DNA from 3 places in the Vibrio sp. VB16 genome. Region 2 is predicted to be linked to each of the others. Evidence: riboswitches for the same ligand, from Rfam matches in the RefSeq annotation. Region 2 holds a riboswitch; each other region holds the start of a gene.

What was found. A riboswitch is a leader RNA that binds a small molecule or an ion and turns the genes downstream of it on or off. The one in region 2 is predicted to bind thiamine pyrophosphate.
Region 1: another riboswitch for thiamine pyrophosphate. It lies ahead of thiD (bifunctional hydroxymethylpyrimidine kinase/phosphomethylpyrimidine kinase); the one in region 2 lies ahead of thiB (thiamine ABC transporter substrate binding subunit).
Region 3: another riboswitch for thiamine pyrophosphate. It lies ahead of IUZ65_RS21400 (phosphomethylpyrimidine synthase ThiC); the one in region 2 lies ahead of thiB (thiamine ABC transporter substrate binding subunit).

The regions. Positions count from the first base shown of each region.
Region 1 is NZ_CP087590.1:2,813,927-2,820,671, reverse strand. Features, by position in the region: gene IUZ65_RS12870 (ABC transporter substrate-binding protein) at 1-233, opposite strand, end outside; partial or broken gene IUZ65_RS12865 (ABC transporter permease) at 264-959, opposite strand; gene IUZ65_RS12860 (ABC transporter ATP-binding protein) at 1,051-1,809, opposite strand; gene thiD (bifunctional hydroxymethylpyrimidine kinase/phosphomethylpyrimidine kinase) at 1,802-2,692, opposite strand; TPP riboswitch at 2,774-2,884, opposite strand; gene IUZ65_RS12850 (alpha/beta fold hydrolase) at 3,029-4,798, shown strand; gene IUZ65_RS12845 (ATP-binding protein) at 4,978-6,597, shown strand; gene IUZ65_RS12840 (response regulator) at 6,594-6,745, shown strand, end outside.
Region 2 is NZ_CP087590.1:333,985-340,729, forward strand. Features, by position in the region: gene IUZ65_RS01645 (gamma-glutamylcyclotransferase family protein) at 1-155, shown strand, start outside; gene IUZ65_RS01650 (GlsB/YeaQ/YmgE family stress response membrane protein) at 287-538, shown strand; gene fbp (class 1 fructose-bisphosphatase) at 651-1,664, opposite strand; gene mpl (UDP-N-acetylmuramate:L-alanyl-gamma-D-glutamyl-meso-diaminopimelate ligase) at 1,926-3,293, shown strand; gene IUZ65_RS01665 (flavin prenyltransferase UbiX) at 3,343-3,960, shown strand; TPP riboswitch at 4,036-4,163, shown strand; gene thiB (thiamine ABC transporter substrate binding subunit) at 4,211-5,206, shown strand; gene thiP (thiamine/thiamine pyrophosphate ABC transporter permease ThiP) at 5,292-6,745, shown strand, end outside.
Region 3 is NZ_CP087591.1:1,118,774-1,125,518, forward strand. Features, by position in the region: gene thiS (sulfur carrier protein ThiS) at 1-165, opposite strand, end outside; gene IUZ65_RS21390 (HesA/MoeB/ThiF family protein) at 173-946, opposite strand; gene IUZ65_RS21395 (thiamine phosphate synthase) at 936-2,207, opposite strand; partial or broken gene IUZ65_RS21400 (phosphomethylpyrimidine synthase ThiC) at 2,252-2,632, opposite strand; TPP riboswitch at 2,771-2,868, opposite strand; gene IUZ65_RS21405 (hypothetical protein) at 3,061-4,506, opposite strand; gene IUZ65_RS21410 (hypothetical protein) at 4,827-5,420, opposite strand; gene ppsR (posphoenolpyruvate synthetase regulatory kinase/phosphorylase PpsR) at 5,741-6,574, opposite strand; gene ppsA (phosphoenolpyruvate synthase) at 6,742-6,745, shown strand, end outside.

The DNA.
Region 1 (6,745 bases), 1.2 Mb from region 2:
TTAGCCGGCATACTTGGGTCTGCGGGCTCTTGAATCACAACGTTAAGCCCTTGGTCATTGAAGTAACCTTTTTCTTGCGCTATGACGATAGGACCATGGTTAGGATTTACGAACCAGTCCAGCATTAACGTAACACTCTTTTGCTCTGCGCTCGCATTGAGAGAAAGACCAGAGAGTAAAAGAGCCAACCATCCTTTTTTTGCGATAGAACCTGTTCGGGTTTGGGAATGCATTATTTTTCCTTAAATATTGATGGGTTTAGGTTAGAGCTGCCAATGGATAGCTCGTTTGAGTAATCTGTCTGTGATGAAATATAGGGTGATAGAAAATAGGGCTAAAATAAACAATGCGGCAAACATCTCATCGATCATCATTCGTGCGTTGGCTTGCAGCATTAAATACCCCAGTCCAGCACTGGAACCTACCCATTCACCAACTACCGCGCCGATCGGGGCAACGACGACGGCAACTCGAATGCCCGAAGCAAGGGCCGGTAATGCGGCTGGGAGGCGGATGTGTCTTAACGTTTGCCATTTAGATGCTGACATGGTTTTAGCGAGGTCAATATAACCGCTAGGGGTAGAGCGCAGTCCGTCGTAACAACATGTCGTCACGGGGAAGAAAATAATGAGTGCCGCCATGACCACTTTAGATGCGATCCCATAACCGAGCCACAGCATTAATATTGGAGCAATAGCAAATACTGGAATGGCTTGACTGGCAATTAAGAGAGGCAACAGCCAGCGTTTCAAAGGCTCGAATAAAAGCATCTGTAATGCAAAAAACAACCCCATAGTGAGGCCTAAAATTAAGCCAAGTACTATCTCTTGAGTGGTTATCCATGTATGGAAGAGCAACACGTCGAATCTTAGTATAAGTTTCATCATGACGGCGTGAGGCGACGGCAAGATAAAAGGAGGGAATGCAAACACCACAACAATCAACTGCCATAATCCAAACAATAGACAGGCGGTCAGCAGGCCCTGAAGCAAAGGGTGTATAGCCTTCTTTTTTTTTGCGATATGCGCTTTAGTGGTGGCGTCCAATACGTTAATTTCCAACATAATCTCGCTCCAATTGCTCTATTAGTTTCTGTTGTAACTCTGCTATTTCCCCGTTCAAGGATCGAGGTGCATGACCATAGGGAACAGGAAAAGAACGCGTTTGAGATGGACTTCCTAACATGAGATAGATGTGGTCAGCTAATCGCAGCGCTTCTTGAGGATCGTGTGTAATTAACACCACAGTTTTGTCCTGTAGAAGTGTGGCTGAGAGATTTTGAAGCTGGTAACGAGTCACCGCATCCAATGCTGAGAACGGCTCGTCCATCAATACCAAAGGCTTATCCTGCATTAACGTTCGGGCAAGAGCGACTCGTTGACGCATTCCTCCTGAAAGTTGATTAGGGAACTGATGGCGTTGATTCGACAGTCCAACCTGATCGATAAGTTGAACGGCCTTTTGTTTGTCTTTTTCTGACAAGATGAGGTTGCCAAATTTGAAGCTTAAACAGACGTTATCCATGACATTGAGCCATGGCATGAGTAAATCTTGTTGTGCCATATAGGCGACATTTTGGTGTGGCTCACCGCTAAGGCTGCTTTTCATCTCACCTTGCCAGTCAAGGTCATCATTTAACAGGCCAGCCAGAAAGCGAAGCAAGGTGGTTTTTCCACAGCCACTTCTACCCAAAATAGAGGTCCATCGCTGTTTTGATATCTGCATGTTCAGGTCAGAAAGGATGAGTTGTTGGCTATCTTTGTAGCCTAACGAGGCATTTTTTAGTTCAATGAGTACAGGGTTAGTCATACGCAACGTCACCGCTAGATTGTGTGTTTTCATCTTGTATTGGAAACGAATAAAGGTTTTGAACCAATTGGTGTCCCGGATAAAAGTGATGAACAGGGCCGTGACCGTGGCCAATATCTAACGTGTCAGCGTGCGAAATTGCTTGAGTAATGTAGTGTTTACCGAGTTGAACTGCTTCTTTGAGTGTATAGCCCTGTGCAAGATAACTGGCTATCGCTGATGAAAGCGTACAGCCTGTTCCGTGAGTATTTTGCGTTTTAATTCTGGTTGTCGATAGGCGTTCGACATGCCCTTTAGTGATAAATAGATCGGTACTGTTATCGGAAGAGTCCAGATGCCCACCTTTAAGTAAGATAGCTCGCGTATCTAATTGTCTAAGCTTTACAATGAGTGCATTCATTTCCGCTTCAGTTTTAGGTGCCGATTCGCCGGTTAAGGCGGCCGCTTCCGGAAGATTAGGTGTGATCATCGTGGCTAAGGGTAATAGAACGGATTTTAAGGTGCTGATGGCTGAGCTTTCGAGCAGTAAGTCGCCACTAGTCGCGACCATTACAGGATCGATGACAAGGTGTTTAGGCTTATATTGGCGAAGTTTTCTGGCGACGGCTTTTATAATGTTAACGTCGCTCAACATACCGATTTTTACGGCTTGGATACTGAGGTCGGAAAAAACAGCGTCCATCTGTTGTTCTACAAATTCAGGTGAGATGGGGAAGATGCCAGTGACACCTTGGGTATTTTGTGCGGTAAGGGCTGTAATGACGGAGCAAGCATAACTGCCTGTCGCCGAAATGGCTTTGATATCCGCCTGAATACCTGCACCGCCGCCGCTATCTGAACCGGCAATGGTAAGTACAATTGGTGTTGTGTTCTTTACGGTCATCTCTGGTTCCTAAACGTAATCGTAAAGGAATAACAGCAGCCAGATGGAGGAGGTAGGCTACGGGATGTAGACAACCTTATATAGGCATGGCTATCAGTTCCCTACGTCAGTGTTAACTGCATCAGGTTCAACGGGTCCCATCGAAATGGTCTCAGCTTTGGGTTGTGGCCCATCGCTCCCCGACTAATATCTAAAATATGTTTGCCGAAAGAGTGTAGCAAATTCATTGGGCAACGAAAAGCGCTACGCAATGACTCTCGTCAATGTTTGCAACTGAACAGGTCGATACTATGGTTGCTGGAACGATAAGCCCACGATTGCATAGAGAACTCTAGAATGGATGCTAACGGTCAAATTTCGCCAGAATTGGTTGCGCAGATCTATGATACTGCATTGGATCCGACCCAGTGGCCTGTTTTGTTGGAACAGATAGCATCAACGCTTCCACCATTGGAAGTAGAACGTGTGGTGAGCGCAACTGCGCAGGTAAATCAACGGTTATCAATGCGGGAGGTCGAAAGGTATAGAGGCCTTTCTCAGGTTTCCACTATCGTTGAACACCTAGAGCGAAGTGCCGCCATCAGTAATCGAATGAAAGATAATGATGAGCACCAACATCTGCAATTGAGCCTATTCGACTTCTTACCTTTACCTGCCTTTGTTGTTACTGCTAATGGGGCGTTGGTGCAACAGAACCAACTGGCACTCGACTTTCTAAAGACCACAGATTTAGTGAAAATAGAGGGTGGTCATGTTGTATTCTCGCTCAACTCCCAACAACAGCGGTTCAATAAACTATTGTCTGAACTGACTGATCTAAAAAGGGAGGAGCGCGAAACCACAATGCGTCTTCGCGACAGTTTTCAAACCAATCCAGTGAGTATCAGTATGTCTCGGATTGATGACCAATATCAGCTTGGCAGCAATATACTGGTTCTTTTTGCAAATCAAAATGTGGATGTAAAACCCAATCTAACCGGGTTCTGTCAACGCTACAACTTAACGAAAGCCGAGCAGAGACTGGTCGAAAAACTGGCGCATAATAAAACATTGAATGAGATTAGCGATAGTCACGGTGTTTCGATTAATACCATTCGGACTCAACTAAAATCTGTCTTTCAAAAAACAGATTGCCACCGGCAAAGTGAGTTAATGAAGCTGATTCTGATGAATCCTACAGCGGAAAGTAGAGATGCTGTCAGTTCGTTAAAATCCAAGCTTATTTTTGAAACCGCACGCTATCATCAAATCTGTAAAGTCAGTGATGAGAGGCAGTTAGGATTCAGTGATATAGGCAGAAAAAGCGGTATTCCGGTTATCTTGCTTCCACCGAGTACGGGTTCACGACTGCAACAACATCCAAACAATCGGACTCTTTTTGACCATAATATTCGTTTAATTACCATTGATCGCCCAGGATTTGGCTTATCAACGGCCGATCCAAGCCGAACTTTGGCGAGTATCGCGCGCGACATAGATACGTTGGCGGACTTTCTCAATTTGGACCGATTTTCTCTTATGGGATTTTGTGGAGGAGGGCCCTATGCCTTAGCGGCTGCATCCCTATTAAAAGAACGGATAGTGCATACGACGATTGTCAGTACTGTCACCCCTTACCAACCAATCAATCTCTTCCATGGCGTAAAATCCAGTAATAAGTTTTTAGCGCAAATCGCGATGAGAGCCCCGTCGGTACTGCATCCACTTCTAAAAATTATTACCAATAATTTGATGAAGGATCACGAGTTGTATTTTGATCAGGTTTATCAACATTTGTGTAAGAGTGATGCGGCGGCATTGTCAGAAACAGAAGTCACCGATAATTTTTTATTGGCGTTTAGAGAAGCGATGCGACAAGGGCCGAATGCCTTTTGCGAAGATCTGGTCATTCTTAGTCGTCTATGGAACATTAATTTTGAAACTATCGTTTCACCAGTGACGATATGGCATGGCAGTTTGGACCAGCATGTTCCCGTTCAATTGGCACGAAAATTTCACCGTAGCTTTAGTAATTCAACATTTCATGAATTTGAAAACCTTGGTCATTTACTCGTCTATCATCGCTGGAGTGACATTTTAAAATCTGTGGCAGAGGAACATGCTTAGATACTTTTGGACGTTAACCGACCTATCTGGTTGAAAGTAGATCAACAATTAAACAGAATAGTTATCGCTATGTTGTAGTATTGTTAAGTAAGTATTAGTGTTGATGCCGTCAGTTGATGAGCAGGTTTGCTAGTCAGTCTGCACCAGTTCAAGCGTAGATTGGAGGTCAGGGAGTCATTATGAAATGGAGTCAAATTAGTTTTCGCCGTCGAATGCTCATTATCATGATACTGTCCGGTTTATTGCAGCTATTGGTCTTATCCTTAGCTGGGTTCAGCTATATTAAACACTCACAAGAACAGGAAACGGGTCTTAAAGCCCAAGGTATTGCCAACTTTCTTGCTCAATCTACCGCCGTTATTCAAATGTTAGAACAAGGCTCTTCCGCCAATCTTCAGCCGCGATTTTTAGAGATGACCAATGCTATTGGTGCCGCTTTTATAGTGGTTGGGAATAAAGAAGGTATTCGCCTTATTCACCCAGTGAAAACCCGTATTGGGCAGCCAATGAAGGGGGGCGACAATGATCTCGCACTCATCTATGGCCAGTCTTATGTGTCCTTTGCGGAAGGGTCTTTAGGTAAATCCGTTCGTGGGAAAACGGCGGTCTTTGATGCAGATGGGCATATCATTGGTGTCGTGTCTGTAGGGTATTTATTAGCGGGGTTGGAAGACCGCATTGAATCTTATTTGACGTTTCTTCTTGGCATGGTCGTACTTGTTATGATGGTAAATGCCGTTATTTCTAACTATATTTCCAGACGATTCCAAAAAGCTATTCTTGGTTTTGAACCAGAAGAAATCGGACGTTTATACGGTGAACTTGATGTCACGATGAGCACGATTAAAGAAGGCGTCATCAGTATCGATTCGCAGGGAATTTTAAGGTCGATTAACACCAGCGCTTGCGACATTCTCGGCTTAGATAAAACGAAGGTGATAAATCGACCTTTTTCCACAGTACTTCCGGACTCGGATCTGTATCGCCTAATAGAGAGAGAGCAGCCCGAGCACGATATTGAACTGTATTTTAATCATCAACGTATCATCGCCAATCGCAACCCTATCCTTGTTGAAGGGAAAGTGGTTGGGGCGGTATCGAGCTTCAGGCGTAGAGATGAAATCAGCGAACTAACAAAACAACTTTCTCAATCTAAGGCGTATGCTGAAATGCTGCGTTCTCAAACACATGAGAACAGAAATAAGCTCAATACCATTAGTGGGTTGATACAAATGGGGGAGTTAAATGCGGTACAGCAACTGATTGGGAAAGAGACAGAGCACTACCAAGCGCTCATCGAATTTTTACGTGAAATGATCCAAGATCCTTTGGTGGCGGGTATGTTGTTAGGCAAAACTGAGCGAGCAAGAGAGCTTGGTCTGTATCTTATTGTGGATAGAGAGTCTTGGCTGGCTTCGTTAAATGGCCATGTAGATGCAGATGATCTGGTCACTATCTTAGGTAATCTTATTGATAATGCATTTGAAGCCAGTTTGGCCGCCATTACTCAGTTACCAATAGAGCGATCGTCGCGGAGTAATATCGAGGTGGTACTGAGTGATTTTGGTCATGACATCATCATTGACGTTATTGATAATGGGTGCGGTTTTCCTGACGATTTAGAAACAGGCTCGTTGTTGCAACGAGGGGTATCGAGCAAAGCGCTGAATGGCAGAGGGGTCGGATTGTTCTTAGTTAAGCAACTCACCGACCGATACGGTGGCCATATAGAGTTAGTGAAAAACAAAACGGCAGGCGTAAGAGTAACCGTCTATATTCCCAAGGAAGGAAAGCAATGAGCACACCAATACGAGTCATGATAATCGAAGACGACATCAATATTGCCGAGCTGCACCAACGGTATCTCGATACTATAGAGGGTTTCGTTGTGGTCGCCATTGCCACTTCAGTCGTAGAAGCGGAGATGCAACTTGACATATTAAAGCC
Region 2 (6,745 bases):
TACAACGCTTGGATATTTTAGAGAATGTTCCCATTGATTACGTGCGTGATCCAATAGAGACACCTTATGGAATTGCATGGATATACCTTTATCAAGGAGGAAGTAAACTTGACGAAGCCATCACATCGGGTAATTGGTTATATCGGAATAAATGATTGTCAGTTTCCTTGTTAGTGATAAAAAATAGCATCTTAATCAGCTTCTAAAAGCGCAATGATATTACCTAAGCCGATATATCTAGCTATATTCCTCTCATTTTCTAAATGACAATTAAGTGGGAGATAATATGGACGTTCAGGGTTTACTTATGACATTAGTCATTGGTGGTATTGCAGGATGGTTAGCGAGCATTATTATGAAGGGGTCAGGTCGTGGTGTGCTTATAAATGTCATCGTTGGAGTATTAGGTGCTGTTTTGGGTAAATTCCTCTTGTCTGCCTTGGGTATTTCTCTCATTGGTGGATTTATTGGAACCATAGTCGTTGCTACATTAGGTGCTGTGATACTCATTTCTCTGCTTCGACTTATTAGAGCTTAGTATTCGGTCACCTCTCAATATTTAAAAACGGATAACAAATAAATTAAAACCGCCTATTCTTGAAAATAGGCGGTTTTAATTTACGTAGATTTAATTCGCAGATTTGTAATTGTTATTCGTTTGGATTTTCTGCAATAAACTGTTCCACTTTATTGACCATCGCTTTAGACCCAACAAAGAAAGGCACACGCTGGTGTAACTCGGTTGGTTTCAGCTCCATGATGCGATTTTTACCGTCAGACGCTATGCCACCGGCTTGTTCAATGATGAATGCCATAGGATTACATTCATAAAGAAGGCGAAGCTTACCATTAGGATGACTTTCTGTGCTCGGATATAAGTAGATTCCACCTTTTAGTAAGTTTCTATGGAAATCAGCAACCAACGAGCCAATATAGCGCGAAGTATAAGGTCGATTCTCTTCAGGCACACTCTCTTGACAATATTTTATATACTTTTTAACCCCTTGCGGGAAACGAATATAGTTGCCTTCGTTGATTGAATAAATAGAGCCAGTTTCAGGGGTGATTAAACTTTCGTGAGATAAGCAGAAAGAACCGATGGAAGGGTCATAGGTAAAACCATGCACACCATTACCCGTTGTGTACACCAACATGGTAGATGAACCATATATGACATAACCCGCGGCAACTTGTTTGTCACCCGGTTGTAAAAAGTCCTCTTGAGTTGGTGGCGTGCCAACGGGTGAAACGCGGCGGTAAATTGAGAAAATCGTACCGACGGAAACATTGACATCGATATTAGATGATCCATCTAACGGGTCCATTAAGAGCACATATTTTGCGTTTTTATTTAGCTCTTTATTAAATGCAACGGTTTCATCTTCTTCTTCGCTTGCCACTCCGCACACTTGATCACGAGCTTCTAGTGCAGCTTTGAATTTGTCATTTGCGTATAAATCCAGCTTTTGTTGTTCTTCACCCTGTATATTCTCAGCACCAACCGAGCCAGTTATATCAACAAGTCCTGCTTTATTGATTTCACGGTTTACGATTTTTGCTGCAAGTCTAATTGAGGCCAATAATGAAGATAGTTCTCCACTAGCGTGGGGGAAGTCACTTTGTTTCTCTACTATAAATTCGCCAAGTGTGCGAAATTCAGACATGTTATATCCTTAACGTTTTCTGATGATTTAGAGGGCTTTTTAGTTACAATGACTTATAGCGCTAATTCATTATTATATGTTCGTTGCAACAAGCTCAATTGTATGGCATTAAACTTTTTATTGGTAATGAAGTAACTACTTGATATACAAATTGTTTCAACTACGTATCACATATTATCTGCAACTGAGTCGAATGATTGCTTTTCTCTGATAGATCGATCACATTAGTGCAGTCAAACAGGCAAGCTTAGGAAAAATAAAATGCACATTCATATTTTGGGGATTTGTGGAACCTTTATGGGGGGCGCAGCGGTGTTAGCTCGTCAATTGGGGCATAAAGTAACAGGGAGCGACGCAAATGTGTATCCTCCCATGAGTACGTTACTGGAATCTCAAGGTATAGAAATTATTGAGGGTTTTGACCCCACACAACTAAAATCCAATCCTGATCTTGTGGTTATTGGTAACGCCATGAGTCGAGGTAACCCGTGTGTAGAGTATGTCCTTGATCACAATCTAAAATATACGTCTGGTCCACAGTGGTTAAAAGAGTTCCTCCTCCATGATAGATGGGTATTAGCCGTCGCTGGCACCCACGGAAAAACAACAACAGCAAGCATGTTGTCATGGATACTTGAAGATTGTGGTTACGAGCCTGGTTTTCTTGTGGGTGGCGTTTTAGGGAATTTTGGGGTATCTGCGCGTCTAGGAAGTAGCATGTTCTTTGTGGTTGAGGCTGATGAATATGACAGTGCATTTTTCGATAAACGGTCAAAGTTCATTCACTATCACCCTCGCACCTTAGTAATGAATAATCTCGAGTTCGATCATGCTGATATTTTTGATGATCTAGAGGCAATTAAGAAACAATTTCATCACTTAGTACGAACAATCCCGAGCAATGGTCGAATATTCTCCCCTAAATCCGAATTGGCGCTTCAAGATGTATTGGAAAGGGGTTGCTGGAGTGAACAAGAGCTGATCGGAGATGAATCTTGTGACTGGAAAACAGAAAAAATCGAAAAAGACGGCAGCAAATTTGATGTTTTTTTTCGTAGCGAATTAGTTGGTACGGTCAGGTGGAATTTGGTGGGTGATCATAATGTTAGCAATGCATTGATGGCGGTGGCAGCAGCAAGACATGTCGGCGTTACTGCTGATCTGGCTTGTGAATCCTTAGCGTCGTTCATCAATACCAAAAGACGCCTTGAACTAAAAGGTGAGGTCGCAGGTATCACGGTTTATGACGATTTTGCTCACCACCCTACCGCGATAGAACTTACACTAGATGGGTTACGTAATAAGGTGGGGAAGCAAAAGATAATCGCGGTATTGGAACCTCGCTCAGCAACGATGAAGATGGGTATTCATAAAGAAACGCTCGCGACGTCGTTGTCTAAAGCTGACTCTATATACCTGTATCAGCCAAATAATTTAAAATGGTCAGTAGAAGACATTGCCAAACACTGTGATCAACCTACTTTTGTGAGTGATAATATAGATGTGTTTGTTGCTGAAATATTGCAAGAAGCAGCGGAGGGTGATCAAATACTCGTGATGAGTAATGGTGGCTTTGACGATATCCACGATAAGTTGTTAGGTGGATTGGCATTGGCTAAGAGTAAATAGATGTTATCCAACCGAAATAGTAGATATTTTAACAATGCAGAGAATGTAGATGATTAAAGACAAAACAATTACCTTGGCATTTACTGGCGCCTCTGGTGCACCTTATGGTTTACGGTTGCTAGAATGCCTGCTAGCGGCAGATTATAAAGTTTACCTGCTAATTTCTTCAGCGGCTCGTGTTGTGATGGCAACCGAACACAATTTAAAGTTACCTAGTGGTCCCGATGCGGCCAAAGCGGTGCTGATTAAACAACTGAACTGCAAACCTGAACGACTAGAAGTGTGTGGTAAAGAAGATTGGTTTTCTCCCGTTGCCTCAGGCAGTGCGGCACCTAAAAAAATGGTGGTTTGTCCCTGTTCTGCAGGTAGTGTGGCGGCCATTGCCCATGGCATGTCGGACAACCTTATAGAACGAGCGGCAGATGTGGTTATGAAAGAACGCGGTCAGTTATTATTGGTCGTGAGAGAAACCCCTTTTTCTACATTGCATTTAGAGAATATGCATAAGCTTTCTCAGATGGGTGTGACTATTATGCCCGCGGCTCCAGGGTTTTATCATCAACCTAAAACTATCGATGACTTGGTCGATTTTATGGTGGCAAGAATATTAGATCATCTCGATATAGAACAAAAACTCGTTGCGCGTTGGGGATATGACAACCGATAAACTGGCTTGTTAGCGTAGCGGATAAGCATCTATTCTCGCGGCTAGTATCTTCATAACATTACGTATACAATCACTGTCGACTCATCGGGGTGCTCAATAGTTATTTTTTAAATAATCAACTATTGGGCTGAGATTAAGTTTTCCTTAGAACCCGTACACCTGAACCAGATAATACTGGCGTAGGAATTGAGCGGGATAAATCAAAAATCCTCCCTCAAGCCTGTGCCGCTCAAAACATGGAGAGCGTCCAGTGAAATACACTATTTCAATTTTAGCTTCAACCTTAGCTGTAACCCTTTCATTTTCTACTTTTGCCGCCGATAAACTGACGGTATATACCTATGATTCTTTTGCCGCCGATTGGGGCCCAGGCCCAAAAATTGAAAAAGCCTTTGAAGCTCAATGCGGTTGTGACTTAGAGTTTGTCGCATTAGATGATGGGGTGTCTATTCTCAATCGATTGCGTCTAGAAGATAGCAACAGTAAAGCGGACATCATTTTAGGGTTAGATACGAATTTAATGACGGAAGCAAAAAAGACAGGGTTGTTAACAGAACATAGCGTAGACACCTCTACTACAACACTGCCTAAGGGTTGGTCAGACAGTACATTTGTTCCTTTTGATTACGGCTATTTTGCTTTTGTATATAACAAAGATAAGCTACAAACCCCACCTAAGAGCTTAAAAGAACTTGTTGAAGAGCGTGATGATTTAAAAGTGATATACCAAGACCCACGTACTTCTACACCCGGACAAGGTCTATTACTTTGGATGAAGTCTGTGTATGGCGACGACGTTAGTAAAGCGTGGGAAATGCTGTCTAAAAAAACCGTGACCGTGACCAAAGGCTGGTCTGAATCGTATTCGATGTTTTTAAAGGGAGAAGCGGACCTTGTTCTTTCTTACACCACTTCTCCTGCTTATCATTTGATTGCTGAAAATGATGCAAAATATGCCGCGGCTATTTTTAATGAGGGGCATTATATGCAAACTGAAGTAGCTGCAAAAGTGAAAGGTTCCAAAAATCCTAAGCTCGCTGACGAGTTTATGAGCTTTATTCTAAGTAATGAGTTCCAATCAGCAATGCCAACAGGTAACTGGATGTACCCAGTGACGAATGTTCCACTGCCTGAAGGTTTTGAGACGCTGACGATTCCGGAAAAAGCACTTTCATTTTCTTCTGATGAAGTGTCGAAAATGCGCAAAAACTGGATAAGAGAATGGCAATCAGCTTTAGTCCAATAATACTCAATCAGACATGTTTGTAATTAATTTCCCCGATTGGTAGAAGCTGAGTTTTCAATAGAGGTTGAAGTGTCGAGTGTCCTAAATTATGAATAAAACGCCGAAGTTAGGCATTGTTATTGCAGTGTTTATCGTGGTTTTTGTCACCTCGGCGTTTGGGGCGCTTATTTCATACGCGCCCAATCTTGACCTCACTCAGATAGTGTCTGATCCTTACTATCTACATGTCACTAAATTTAGTTTTTATCAAGCTTTCTTATCAACGCTGCTCAGTGTTGGCTTAGCTATACCCGTAGCGCACTCGTTATCAAGACGGGACTTCATGGGTAAATCGTTTCTATTAAAGTTATTTTCAAGCACACTTGTTTTGCCTGTTCTTGTGGGTGTTTTCGGTCTGTTAGCCATTTATGGAAATAGCGGTTTATTGGCGACGTGGCTCAATAAATGGAATGTTGAATTGCCCTTCTCAATATATGGCCTGAATGGCATATTGCTCGCGCATGTATTCTTTAATTTACCTTATGCTAGCCGTTTGTTACTTCTTTCTTTAGAAGGTATTCCTCCAGAACAACATAAACTCTGTTCTTACCTCGGTATGAGTCATTGGTACAAATTTAAGTGGGTAGAATGGCCAAGGTTGCGACAGCAGTTACCTCATGTTTGTGGTTTAGTGTTCATGCTCTGTTTTACGAGTTTTGCTACCGTTATGGCGTTGGGTGGTGGGCCAAAATCAACGACAATAGAGTTAGCGATATACCAAGCCATCAAATTTGATTTTGACTTGCAGGCTGGTGCGTTATTAGCAATATGGCAGATGTTATTGTGCGGTCTGTTATCGCTATCAATACAAAAAATAAGTAAGCCAAATAATTTAGCTATGCAATCCAATCGCCACCCGATCTTTTTTACCAAAGACAATAACCGCGCAAAATTATGGGACTGCAGTTGGATAGCCTTTGCGTCATTTATCGTCTTACCACCACTGATGATGGTGGTACTGAGTGGATTGAATTCAAAGCTGTGGCAAGTGCTTCAAGATGACCGGTTTTGGCAAGCGGTTAAGGCATCATTAAGTATTGCTTGTTCGGCGAGTGTCATCGCTCTGTTTATTGGTGTCGCTATACTTCAAACAAGTCGAATATGGAGAAGTAAGGGCCGTTCTAACTATGCAAATGGTATCGAACTTATTGGCACTATTATCCTCGTTACGCCCGGCTTGGTGATTAGTACAGGGCTGTTTTTATTGCTTAGAAAAATAACCGATGTGTATAGCCTCGCGTTTATTATTGTGGTTGCTGTTAATAGTTTGATGGCGTTGCCATATGTAATTAAGACATTGTCTCAACCATTCTTTCAGATATTGCAACAGTATCAATTTCTCACCATGAGTTTGGGGATGAAAGGCTGGCGTCGATTTTTATTGATAGAATGGAGAGGATTACAAAAACCGATAGCGCAAGCATTTGCGATAAGTTTTATGCTCTCTATGGGCGATCTTAGCGCAATAGCTCTGTTTGGCAGCCAAGATTTTAGAACCTT
Region 3 (6,745 bases), on a different replicon from region 2:
GCGCGCAACAATATCGTCATTAAGGGCAACGGCTGTTGCTAGTAAGGGCATTTGTAATTCAGTAAGTAGCGCTTCAAGATCTAAGCCTACTGAACACTCGACCGGTTTCTCATTGACCAACACTTGGATCATTACATCGGTTGAATTCTCGATATGGGTTGTCATTAGTGACTTACTCTCCGTTGTCATTGTGCTGGCTGCACACTGGACACTGTGGATCTGCAGCAATATTAAATTGCTGCCAAGCCATGGTTAGTCCATTAAATTGTTGCAGAGCGGCAAAGGCCACAATGCCTGCTCCAGTGATGCATTTGATGGCTTCTAAAGCTTGCATCGTCCCCATAATGCCAACCACCGGGCCTGCAATACCTGTGTTACTGCAACTTAGAGACTCTGGCGTTGTATCTGGCTGGTTTGGAAATAAACAGTGGTAACACGGTCCTATCCCAGAACGATTATCAAATGCCATTAACTGACCTTGCCAACGAATAGCAGCCCCTGATATCAAGGGCTTTTTCGCTTTAACACACGCTTGATTGACTGCATGACGTGTTGGCAAATTATCAGAGCAATCCAAGACAATGTCTGCCAGTGCCACTTCAATGGCTAATTGCTGACCAGCTAATAGTGTCTGCACCGCTCTGACTTTTATATAAGGGTTTAAGGCCTGAAGATGTTCAATTGCCATCTTGGCTTTACTTCTACCTTGGTCAGCATCACGGTAAATAACCTGACGCTGTAAGTTGGAACTTTCGACAACGTCGTCGTCGGCAATCACTATATTTCCGACCCCAGCCCCTGCAAGATAAAGCGCGGCTGCGGAACCTAAACCACCAGCACCGACAAGCAGTATTTGTGCTTGAATTAATTTCTGTTGCCCAAGCTCTGCTATATCTGACAGCATAATTTGGCGGCTATAACGTAAAAATTCTTGATCAGTCAGCATCAATACCACCCATTACTTTCTCGGTAATTGCTTTAGGAAATTCAGGGCGCACTAATAAATGGTTAAATGCATTAACTACCGCTCCAACATCGCTAGCCTCGGTAATTGCACGTACCACAGCAACACTACTAACCCCCGTACACCACACTTTTTCAGCACAAGGTAAATCAATGCCACCAATTGCAACCGTTGGAAATGTATCGCCAATTAACTTTTGGTATAACGCCAAACGGTTCAAACCTTGCGGTTTTGATGGCATTGTTTTTGTCGTGGTAGGAAAGATATGACCCAGTGCGATATAACTTGGTGAGAATTCAACGGCACGTAAGATTTCGTAATAACCATGCGTCGACAAGCCAATTCGTAAACCCGCTTGCTGGATCGCCACTAAGTCTGCTGTTTCAAGATCTTCTTGACCGAGGTGGACACCGTACGCTTTATGGATTATCGCCAGTTGCCAATAGTCATTCACAAATACTTGTGCTTTGTGTTGATTACCCGCGGCTATAACTTGCTGTACCTGAGTTTCAAGTTGTGGGTCTTGCGGGTTCTTAATCCGTAATTGTGTGGTTTTTACACCAAGATTAATTAAACGCTCTATCCACTCTGCCGTATCAACCACCGGATATAGCGCCAGTTTCTGTGAATCAGTGGCAGAGAACGGTTCAACAGCCAGTTCTTTACTTTGCCAACCCAACGCATCCACTTCAGGATGATTCGCCGTTAACGGACGAGGAAACAACTCACGAGATAATGGCCAGCTAACTTCAACGTGACCATTTTGGTGAGTACTTTGATACCCACACGCATGAGCTCGCGCTAATGTCACGGCATCTTCCAAAGGGTAATCTAAGGCTAATGCGCAAAGTAACATGGCACGTTGTGCCTCACTGCCTCTAGCATGATGGCAGTAAACCGCACGCGCTTCACCATTGTGGTGCCAAATATCAACACAGCCCTTCTCAGTAGGAAGACCACACACAATCATGCGGCTGTCTTGTTCAACTTTTACTTGCATTTCCCTAACGTTAGGATACGGGGCATACCATTGATCCTGTATTTCGAATCCTGAGAAATCGGCTTCAGTCTGGTTGAAAAGCAGACTGAGCTGGCGCTCTTCAATCTTAATCTCTACAGCATTCAATTCACTCACGCTAACACTAACGGCATCACCAAGTTGATATTGTTCTGCATTTGCAAGCAGCAATTCAACATGCCTAAGCAGTGGCGTTAAATAATCAGGTAAACATAACGAGCTCATTAGATTTCCTCTTGAACAGAGTGATATAGCTCATTGCCTCGAGAACGAAATTCATCAAGGGTTTCATCCAATAAACGTTCTTTGGTATAAATTGAATTTGATTGCCCCAATAATATGGTGTCGCCACGCTCTTCAATCCAACCTGAACGTACTATTTCTAAGCCATCATAAATATTAGCGGGTTGATTGGGGTCGGTATAAAAGCCAGACGTATCATAAACACGAACCAGTTCATTTGGTTCTAAAATAGGATCCTTTCTATTATCACCGATTAAGCTATCAGCCAATGAAATTTCACGCATCGGTACTTGGATGTCTGTTCGACTACCTTGAACGTACACTTTTTGTGAATTAGGGAAAGGTTCTACAGTCAGTGAATCTATAAATTGTTTAGCTTCCAATCTCGCGTGTTTGCGAATCGTCATAGCAAATTCCTTTGTCGCTATTTAGGGAAAGTTGCTTGGCGGGTTGGTACATAAACAAGAGGCGTACACATAATATGTGTCGCATGATCTGATACGCTAACATAAATATCAATAATATTTTCATCAATACCGTTAGGTAGAAAATTTTCTCTTGTTTCCTTCGCAGGTATTAGCCTGATCAGGTTCAACGGATCCCGTAATACGGTCTCAGCCATGTGGCACTCCGACAAGTTTCAAGAGGGAGTATAAGAAAGGGAACTTGTCACTGCAACAACAAAACCTAAAAAGTGATGACGTCGCAATAAAAAAAAACGTCACGAATCAATGAGGACACACACCTCATATTTTCAAAATGCTCCATCTTTTTACTAAGTGAAAAGGATGGAGCATAACGCTATTTTTACTCGTTGTTCATACCTATACCGGAATTAATGTTCCTGCCAAGGTTGTATTGATTTTCCGTCTTTCCATTTGTAAGGCGTCGTTGCTTTTTTCTCCGCTTCTTTAACGCTTAAATCTCTCCTTGTGGCTTTCCCAATATATTCACTGAATTCGCCAGTAAGATATTCATTATATAACCTTGGCCCATCACCACTGGTAGCAATCCATTTGTGTTTCGATATTGGCATTTCTTTGACTTCACCAGCAGTCATATAATTGGTGTCTCTGATCTGATAGTGCGTACTGGATATGCGTTCAAGGTGATCATTGTTTACAACGTACTTATTTTCTAAATATGCGTATCTGTTACCGCGAGACCAAAAGTACTCTTGAGTCGTAATTTTATTTCCTGTCCGTTGCCAAGCACCATTAGAGATTGAGCCGTTTTCTTGTTTGCCACTGTTAGGATTTAGTCGCCATATAAAACGTAGGTAATACCCTTCTGGATAAAAATATAATTCATTGTAGAGCGGATACCCCCCTTGAAGCTGGGGAGGCAGCGTCTTTAACTCAGCAGCGGTTTGTTTCCATTGATAACCGCCACCCGAGGCTAGGATTTGTTCTGATGCACCTGAGTGATGAGTGTTATTGGCTTTGCTTTTTGTTAGTTTTTCCGCTGCTACCTTGTCAGCTGCAATTTGCTCGGCTAGTACTTTTTCGGCCGCTAGTTTCTCCGCCGCTAACCTGTCAGCTGTAACTTTCTCGGCCAATAACTTTTCAGCCGCCAATCTTTCCGACTCTTGTTTCAGTGCTAATAAAGCTAAGGCCTCTGCTTCTGCTTTCTTTTGGTTCTGTAAAGCGAGCTTCGTCTCTGTTTCAGCTAACTCTTTCTTTAGGGCCGCGACTCTGGCATCGCCAATCTCATCGGGGATCGCAGGAGAAGGAGGTGCAATATCCTTTTCTGCTGGGTATCTTTTCATTAGTAGGGGTACTTGAGGTTCATATTCTGTTGCATCGTATGCACTTGAATGAATACCTTCAATTAAACCGCTCGCATGTCGGCAATTGGACGTCATGTTTTTGTTACTTAAGTCTTTATCGAAATAAAAGCTGTAGACCTTTTCCACCTCTACTTCCACCTTCACATTACACACGAAACTATCGTCAATTTCCGATGGTGGAACAGGGTGTTCACTTGCGACATAAGACGGGAATGCCATGGTGATATCATAGCCACCTGGTTCTAGATCGAGTTCAACCAATCCACTTCTAAACTCTGCAATCTGTTGGTCGTTTACGAAATAAGAAAGAAATACGCCACCGCTAACAAACCGTTGGTTACGCCATAGCAACAACTTGGCTTTTGTCTTACTCAGTAGAGATGGCTCAGTCGCATTAAAATTGTGCCCCTTACTTTGGGAAGGATTTACGGCACAACCGATAAGAAGGGCGGTCATAATCAGTATAACGATAGACTTGTGTGTGTCTTTCATCTAAAAACCTCTACTAAAAAATTCATTATTAATATGGTTACGCTTTATTGAATCATATTTTCAAATGATAAGGTCTAACTAGATCAATTAAATAGGAGTTAATGAGCACTGGTTCGATTCTGCAAAACGAGAGTTGTATGAAGAAACCTCTTTAACAGGCTAATGATTGGATGCCACAGACTCTATGTGTATGTTACTTAGGGTATTTTATGCTGGTCATGAAAACGGGCAGAATCATCAATATGTTATGGGAGTTAGGCGAGCGGCTTAACACACACTCTTAAGGCGTTACAAAACAAGTGTTAAAATTACCTCGATTTTTACAGCCCTTTCAGTCGGTCTTTGTGTTCCATAAGCAGGTTTATGGCGTCCAGATACTGATATAATCCGTTACCCTCGAGCTGGTAAAGATCGACCTTATTATCTTCCAGCAATAACCCTCTACTCCTAGCCATTTCCAACAAGTTGGCCTGTTTAAGCAGGCGGAAGAGTAAGCCATCGGTATTTTCTTCTGCTGAGGCAATTTCTTCCCTGAGCTGATTGTTAAGCGTATACAACTGATTCGTCTCTTCAGGGACAATCATCGCTGGTGATAGCTTATCGTGCAGGATCAGACCTGAAAAATAGGCAACGAGAAGGCCGACTGCGGTTATCAGGTTTACACCCACGGTGAGATAGCTGATTATAATGACAAGAACGGACAGGCCACAAATCCAGCTCAGTCGATTGAGGGTTTGTCTGCGCCTTTGCCCACGTTCAGCCTTTAACAGTATTTGGTTCAGGGTCAGAAGTTGCTGACAGCCGTCTTTTAGGTGATTTTCATATAAAGCGATAGCCGTCATGGCTTCTTTTCCGTCGTCACTGTTGATTGCTTGCTGGTTTTCTACGTGCTGATGTTGATCTATCTGGGGCATACCTAACTCACTTGTGTTAACGCTGGGCCATGAAAGATAAATAGACCCGGCTCTCAAGATACCAGTTATGTCGGTGAAAGGCGGAGAGAGCGGTCAGACTAAATAGTGTCTCAAAAACATTAATTGGTTTTTATGAATTATAACATTGTCAGTGGCATCGATATGCTGGATGAAGCCAGAGATCCATTCAAGTTGCACTTGGCAATACACCATGTGTTGGAGACCAAAAATTGTTTTAGAGAGCGGTATTCTTACGAATGGCTCTACTTGCTTGAACATGACGACGGGTGAAAATCGTCCAATTTGGTTCTTATAGTCAATTAAAATAAGTTTCTTTTTAATCCAGTCAACTGCAATATTTTTGCCGAGATCTCTTCTACCGACAGTGATGAAGTATTGAGGTAAGGGATGGCTTCTTTTCTAAAGAGCAGCTCAACAGACTGTAGTTCATTACTACATTGTTGTGCACTTGCGTAGGTACTATTTGCTAATCGTTGATGTCTTATCTCTGAAAGTCGTTCACTGTCTATGGTTAAACCAAATAGTTTATGTCGATGCATTTCAAATAATGGTAACAATTTGAGTTGCTGCATGTCTTCGCTAATAAATGGATAATTTATTACTCTAACGCCAAACTGCAATGCCATGTATAAACTTGTCGGTGTTTTTCCACTCCTCGAAACGCCTAACAGGATAAGGTCTGCTTGGTCAATGTCTTTAATTGAAAGACCGTCATCGTGGTTTAGCGTGTATTCTACTGCCGAAATTCTGTCGAAGTATGCTTTCTCATCTTTATTTACGCTTCGGGAGCGCTGCAACTTAGGTTTAGCTTCTAGTTGTAAGTCGTTCTGAATTGGCTCAACCAACGTACCTAAAATATCATAAATATGGGCATCAGCGGTCATGATGACCGACTTCACGTCGGGAACGACCGTTGATAGAAAAACAACAGGTTTGTTTTCCGCTGTTTTGCTCACCTGATTTATGCGCTGAACGGCTTCCTGAGCTTTAGTGCTGTTTTCGACAAACGGTATCGTTTGCTCGGAGACAACAAAAGGAAATTGACCTAATACAGCGTGGCCTAAAGTTTCACATGTGATAGCTGTTCCATCAGAAATATAAAACACATCACGTCTTTCGTTTAAATTTTGCATAATAAGTTGAATAATTCAAAAATATTTTATATTTGTATAAGAATAATACTGATACTAACACCATGCAAATCAGTTTTCTGTTCGATATTGGATATTTGCAACAAGATAACGACGGAAATAATTGCTTTCCCCCTACAAGATTAGCGACACAGCTCAGGAGAAACAACGTGA